One region of the Paracoccus sp. SY genome, then DNA from elsewhere that is predicted to be linked to it. Evidence: riboswitches for the same ligand, from Rfam matches in the RefSeq annotation. Region 1 holds a riboswitch; each other region holds the start of a gene.
The links. A riboswitch is a leader RNA that binds a small molecule or an ion and turns the genes downstream of it on or off. The one in region 1 is predicted to bind cobalamin.
Positions count from the first base shown of each region.

Region 1 (2,263 bases):
GTGAGAAGCTGAAGGCGATCGAATGATCGCCCACTAGTCAATTGAGTTGCCGGGTTCTCAGCTAATATTCCATAATACCCGTTAGAATCTGCTGCGGCACTTGTACGACTTGGCTGGTCAAGTCGGTTGAGGAAAGTCTAAATTCCTTGGCCATTCTTTGGAGGCGAACTCTTAAAGACCTGTTGCCCTTATGACGACATCAGGGGTGCGCCAGATCACTAGGGCATCCGTGCGCAAGCTGATCGATCGCGCGTGTTGACCGTCATAGAGAGAGGTGGTCGCAGGAATTCGGACCAGTCGTTAAGCTTTGGCGATTGACGAAGGACCGATTCGCATGACGAAACGGAAGCGTTATTCGGCCAAATTGAAAGCGACTTTGCCTCTGGAAGCCATTCGCGAGGAGTTGACCACGGCTGAGCTGGCCAAGAAGTATGACATTCACCTGCATGTCGTGTTGATAGCATCAGGCACGCTTCACGCCTTCTAAAAACCCGCCAGGCCGCAAACTTGTTTTGGACCTGCACTCAGAGGTTTCAGCAAAAAGCCCTGCCGTACGGCAGGGCTTAGGAACGAGGTCTTGCCTGAGGGGCTGTGTTTCTGGATAGGAAAAACCCTAACCTGGACAGAGATCAGGCAGCCGAGTGCAGGCGTGGGGTGACCCATTTCGACCCCTTGAGACCCCGGATTGCCTTGGCGCTGCCGAGGACCAGAAGATCAACCAACGGCTCGATCAGGACCACAAGAAGGTAGGCGCCACCAAATGTGCTGATGGCTGCCAGGTTGGCTGAAGTCAGGCCTTGACCGTAAAGGGCCCAGAATGCCACCCAGGCCACGATGCCGCCCTGATAGGCCAGAGACAGCGACAGCACCTGGCCATAGCTCAGATCCACATAGGCCATGCCGGATGGAATGATGCGGCGGGCGAGAGCCTCAAGTGCAAAAAGCGGCACCAGCAGGGTGGTCAAGTTCATGCCGTATTGGGGCAGGTCGAAGGGTGCGAACAGCAGCCCCTGCAAGAGCAGCCCCAAAGCGAGGCCGAACGCAGCAGGCGCCACACCGAAGATCAGGAACAGTGTCGACCCGAGAATGAGATGGACCTCCGACACGCCGACCGGAAAGTGTGGCAGTATCTCGAAGAAGGAAAATACCAAGGCCGTGCTCGCAATAGCACGCCCGGCGAAGGAAGCCACACCCTGCTCGCGCAACGTGATCCAGCCACGCTGAAGCGCATAGGCGCCAGCGCCCGCCGCAGTGACATAGCTCAGAAAAATCTTGGCCCCATCAACGAGGCCTGGTTCGATATGCATCCGTCTCTCCTTGCCGTCCCACCGACAGCGTTTGACATTTCCTGCATGGCCGGTCTCCTGACTTGCGGGTCACAGCAGCCTTCCCCCTTCCCAGTCCATCGGACCAGTGGCTTCTTGGAAGGCCGCTCTCCGCACACAGTCGCGGGGGCGGTTGAGGCTTGGAGCATCCTTGCGGAATGCCCGTTCCCCATTCCCGATTAAGTCCAGTCGGGTTGTGCCGACCGAACGCCATGGCCCCTTGTGGGCGCCTTGGTTGTCATGCGTCAAGCAGGATCTGCGCCTCGTGACCGACGCTGCACACCTCTTTCGGATACAGGTTCGTTGAGGGAGCAAGCGAAGGCCAGTTCCAAGCCTTACACCTGCGCCAGCCTCAACAACTCCTCCACTTCAAGATGGGCCTCGATATGGAGGGCAAGCTCGTCAAGCACCGTGTCGATTTCTGCGGCATAGGAAAAGGGGCTTGTTCTTGCGCCCAGGCCTTGAAGCCAGGCATTGCGGAACGGGTCCGATGTGAACAGCCCGTGCAAATAGGTTCCCTCTACCCGTCCATCCCGCGAACGCGCACCGTCCGGGCAATCGTGGATATGGGCAAAGGGGCGCAGGCAACCGATCCCTTCGGTTCTGCCCAGGTGGATCTCGTAACCCGCGACCTGCAGGCCGGAAAGAGCATGGACGGCGGTTACGCGGGTCAGGCGCTTGTCGGCTGCCAGCACCGTCTGGACATCCAGGTAGCCAAGACCCTCGGTTTCACCGGCCTCTCCTTCGATGCCATGTGGATCCACAATGCTGTTGCCCAACATCTGGAACCCGCCACATATCCCCAGTATGCGACCGCCGCGGCGGTGATGGGCCTTGAGGTCGATGTCCCACCCCTGTGCGCGCAGGAAGGCAAGGTCGGCCCGGGTAGACTTCGTGCCCGGAATAATAACCACCGCAGCATCGCCTGGAATGGCTTG
Region 1 covers NZ_NWMQ01000032.1:21,925-24,187, reverse strand. The annotation lists gene CK944_RS23300 (hypothetical protein) at 335-487, shown strand; gene CK944_RS17155 (energy-coupling factor ABC transporter permease) at 630-1,307, opposite strand; cobalamin riboswitch at 1,337-1,555, opposite strand; gene CK944_RS17150 (cobyric acid synthase) at 1,661-2,263, opposite strand, start outside.

Region 2 (2,263 bases), on a different contig from region 1:
GAGAACATCCAGGACAAGGATCCCGACATCCGCCGCATCCTGGCGGACAGCTTCAATTCGCCCGCGATGGCAGTCTCGATCGACACCGGACACGCGCATTACGCCCATGGCTCCACTGGCGCCCCGCCCGTCGATTATTACGTCCGCCGCGCCGGCAACCGTCTGGAGCATATCCACCTGCAGGATGCCGACGGCCATGCCGACCGCCACTGGACCATCGGCGAGGGGACGATCTGCTGGCCCGCCGTTTTCCGCGCACTGGACGAGTTCACCTCGAAGCCGCGCCTGATCCTAGAGCTGCGCGACAAAGCGGGCATCCTGCCTTCGATCGAGTATCTGAAGAGGCTGGGGCTGGCGCGTTAAAAAACGGAGCGGTGATCCTAAGGAAACGGCTAATCATCGCTGAGTTTCGAATAGTAACCTTGGATTGCAAAATTAACGCAAACGTCGGCATTGTTCAGGCTATCGATTGTGATGGGCGGCGGGTCGCGCAACTGCTTTCCAACCTCTTGGCCATGTCATAACAAACGGAGCGCAGCACCCATCGCTCCGTATATCAGCTGGCGCGGCCAAGGGTTTTTCGGTCTGCAGGTTTCCAATGAAAGCTAAGCGATTGCCGAGGTGACTGGTTGCAGCACCCCTTTCGTCCCCCTCGTGGGCGGAGGAAAGGGCAAATAAAGCCATATCAGGAAAGCTGACAGAACCAAAGTCAGAGTCCCCCAAGCCTGCGATCACCATAAGTGTCGGGGCAGAACCGTATGCGCTGATCAGTACGCCGTGGAATATGCCTTCCCTGCCGTGGCTCTACCACGGGGTGCGGGGCCGGCCAGTGCGCCCCGAGAGGTCCCGAGATGTTCCTCGACCCGGAGATCGGAAGCTGCCTCAATGAGCGGAACGCGACATCGTTGATCGTGCTGCACGATGGCGCAGGGCTCCATGCTGACAGCACAGATTAGTCTGTTGCCTGGTCGGCACGGTCTCACCACTTTTCTGCGCAGTGGTTCATAGTCTTCATGAAGGAATTTCACGGCCACATCCGTTGACACCTTCCGTCCGTCAGAGGACTTTGCATCCAGATCAAGGTGCCGGGGAAAGCCTCGGGTAAAAGGGAATCCGGTGAGGCCATCGCCAAATCCGGAACTGCCCCCGCAACTGTAGGCGGAGAGCCTGTCGGAAAAGCCACTGGTGCCGAAGCCGCACCGGGAAGGCCAGACAAGGCGCAGACCCGCAAGTCAGGAAACCTGCCTTGAATCGATCACCTGTTCCGGCCGCGGTGGGCGCGTCGGGAGCGGCACATCCGCAAGGTGACATCGCCGCTTCACGACATGGGTCGTGGAGAGTCATTTGGTTTCACGGCTTGTCCACTCAAGCCGCTCAGAAGGCATGTCAGGATGAGAGAAGACCTCGCGTATTCTATCAAATGCATTCGTTTCGACGACAATTACCGTCCTTCCGATGGTACCCGTGCCACGACCAACTTCGCCAATCTGGCCCGGGGGAGCAGGCGCAAGGACAATCTGCGCAACGCCCTCACGATGATCAACAACCGCTTCAACGCTCTGGCCCACTGGGACAACCCGAACAGTGATCGTTACTCGGTCGAATTGGACATCATCTCAGCCGAAGTCACCATTGGCGACGGGAGTTGGATCAACGCTTTCCCGCTGATCGAGATTTTGAAACCAACGATCTATGATCAAAAGACCGGAAAGCGGATCTGTGGCATCGCAGGAAACAATTTCTCTTCATATGTGAGAGATTATGATTTCAGCATCAGGTTGCCGCAGCACAACAAAGGCCAACCTCAATTTGCCGCACCAGAAGACTTTGGCGTTCTGCATGGACAACTCTTCAAGTGCTTTTTGGCGTCTGCTGCCTACCGGGAGCATTTCGACAAACCGCCGGTTATCTGCCTGAGCGTTTCAGGGAGCAGGACCTATCACCGGACCGAGAACAAGCATCCTGTTTTGGGCGTCGAATACCATCAGGATGAGCTCTCGTTGACAGACCTGTATTTCGAACGAATGGGCTTGCAGGTTCGCTATTTCATGCCCGCGAACAGCGCCGCGCCTTTTGCCTTCTACTTCACCGGGGACCTGCTCAACGACTACTCCCCCCTCGAACTCATTGGCACGATCAGCACGATGGACACCTTCCAGAGGATCTACCGGCCCGAGATCTACAATGCCAACTCCCCGGCAGGACGGTGCTACCGGCCAAGCCTGACGCATCAGGACTATTCGTCGACCCGGATTGTCTACGA
Region 2 covers NZ_NWMQ01000046.1:18,374-20,636, forward strand. The annotation lists gene CK944_RS18955 (sugar phosphate isomerase/epimerase) at 1-363, shown strand, start outside; cobalamin riboswitch at 1,064-1,264, shown strand; gene CK944_RS18960 (DUF1852 domain-containing protein) at 1,392-2,263, shown strand, end outside.
Region 2: linked by a shared signal. The riboswitch ahead of CK944_RS18960 (DUF1852 domain-containing protein) and the one ahead of CK944_RS17155 (energy-coupling factor ABC transporter permease) in region 1 are both predicted to bind cobalamin.

Region 3 (2,263 bases), on a different contig from region 1:
GTCGCCCCATTGCTTTTCGACCCCGACCTCGTAGGTGCGGCTTTCTTCGCGTTCAAGCGAAGCATCGCCAAATTCGCTGAACAGTTCGTAAAGCGACGGCGCGCGGAAGCCGTTGCCAAGGGCCGCACGGAACAGCAGGTTATTGTCGGCGCGATAAACGGCTGCGACCCGCCCCGAAGTGAACCCGCCAAAGCGCGAATGGTCGTCGCGGCGCAGCGAGGTGGTGATGTCGAAGCGGTCCCCCAAGGCAGCGGTCGTTTCCACGAAGACCCCGTTGATGCGGGCATTGCCCTTGTCCGCGACTTCCTCTTTCTCGGTATCCGCACCGAAGACGGCGCGGACGCCCTGGCCGATATCGGTTGCGCCCTGCCAGGACAGCTTGGTGCGGGTGCCGACGAACTCGCTGGTTTCCACGACGTCCGGCAGAAAGGTAGGAGCGGCGAAATCCTGATATGATTTCCGCTGGATGCGATAACGGGTCAGGGAAAGGTCATGATCGACCGCGCCGGTGGTGAATCGGGCAAAACCGCGCAGGCCATAGCTTTCGCTTTCGGTATAGTCGTTGCCCGGCGTGCCTGGCACGTCACCTTGGAAATCGTCGAAATCCGCGGTGCTGTCTTCCCAGAACCCGTTGAAGCCGATTGTCACCCCGTTCTGCAGCCGGTGTTCGGAATAGAAGGACAGGCGCGTCGCCTCGAACCCGTCCTCCTCGAAGTTGCCCTCGTTTTCGTCCTTGGCCGAAAAGCCGTCGGTGCGGATATGGCTGACGTGAAATGCAAGGTCCAAGTCGTCCTGGCGCAGCGTCGCGCCATAGCTTGCGGTCAGCGTGTCATAGGTGCCTGCCTCGATCCCGAAATGGTGGCGCAGGCCATCCTCGGTCGGGCGCAGCGATTGCAGGGACAGGACGCCTGCCACGGCACGAGTCCCGTAAAGCGCTGACTGCGCTCCGCGCAGCAGTTCGGCACGGTCGATGCCGGCGCTGACCAGGCCTCCAAGATTATAGTAGGTCTTGTCGGCAGCGGGGTCCGACACCTCGATCCCGTCGATGACCACAGGCAGGTATTGAGCGGGCGCGCCGCGCAGTTGAACCACTCCAAGGGTGCCCAGCGGCCCCGACTGGCGCAGCGTCACCCCTGGCAGCTTGGTCAGGCTGCGGGTCAGGGGCTGGCTGGCCCTGTCCTGCAGGTCTTTGCTGGTCAGCACGGATACCGAACTGCCCGAGCGGCTGAGCTCGGTCGGTTCGCGATTGGCGGTCAGGGTCAGGTCGTCCAGGACGAAGGGCCTTGCCGCGGCATCCTGGGCGGCGGCGGGCAGGGCGGTCGTCAGCGCCAGGGCTGCGGTCAGGGACAGGAAAAAGGGTTTCGGCGTCACGAAAGACATCCTTCCAGAAACCCGGGCGATGCGTGCGGCCCGGGCGCGATGCGGTTCGTCCAGGGGGATGAACCCACCGGACAGCGACACCACCACGACGGAAGTTTCCGTATCCGGCGCGCCCCTCGCGCGCCGTCAGGGTGATCGCGTTCGGCAGGTCTCCTGACTTGCGGGTCATCGCTTGGCCGGGCCTTCCCAATCCCGCGGGCGGAACCAGTGGCGTCAATCCGGCCTCGCTCTCCGCTGACAGTTGCGGGGGCAGTCGCGGATTCGCACCGCGTTCCCTTTTAACCGGGGATCAACCCGGAACCGAGGCAGGGCCGCCTTTAGCTCACAAACCTGTCATGAGGCAAGGCCAATCAGCCCAGCGATGCCACCCAGTCCGGCACCGTGCGGCTGGCAGGGCCGATGATGCGCCGGTGGAAGTCGCGGGCATTGGCGCTGGCGTCCAGGTTCAGTTCCAGACATTCGACGCCGTTGCGGCGGGCGTGTTGGGCGAATCCCGCCGCCGGATAGACGTTGCCGGACGTGCCGATGGCCGCGAACAGGTCGGACCCTTCCAGGGCGTCCCAGATGCGTTCCATGTGATAGGGCATTTCCCCAAACCAGACGATGTCGGGCCGGGTCGCCGGACGGGCGCAGGCGGGGCAGGGGTCTTCAGGCTGCATCACCATCGGCGCGCGCCAGCGATGCCCGCAAGCCGCGCAAAGCGCGCCGGACAGCGCGCCATGCATGTGGATGACATCGGTGCTGCCCGCGCGTTCGTGCAGGTCGTCCACGTTCTGCGTGACCAGCGTCACGTCATGCCGCCGCGCCAGATCGGCCAGGGCCAGATGCGCGGCATTGGGGCGTGCGCCGGAGCCATCCTTGCGGCGCATGTTGTAGAAGCGAT
Region 3 covers NZ_NWMQ01000010.1:6,774-9,036, reverse strand. The annotation lists gene CK944_RS10025 (TonB-dependent siderophore receptor) at 1-1,371, opposite strand, end outside; cobalamin riboswitch at 1,506-1,700, opposite strand; gene CK944_RS10020 (NAD-dependent deacylase) at 1,731-2,263, opposite strand, start outside.
Region 3: linked by a shared signal. The riboswitch ahead of CK944_RS10025 (TonB-dependent siderophore receptor) and the one ahead of CK944_RS17155 (energy-coupling factor ABC transporter permease) in region 1 are both predicted to bind cobalamin.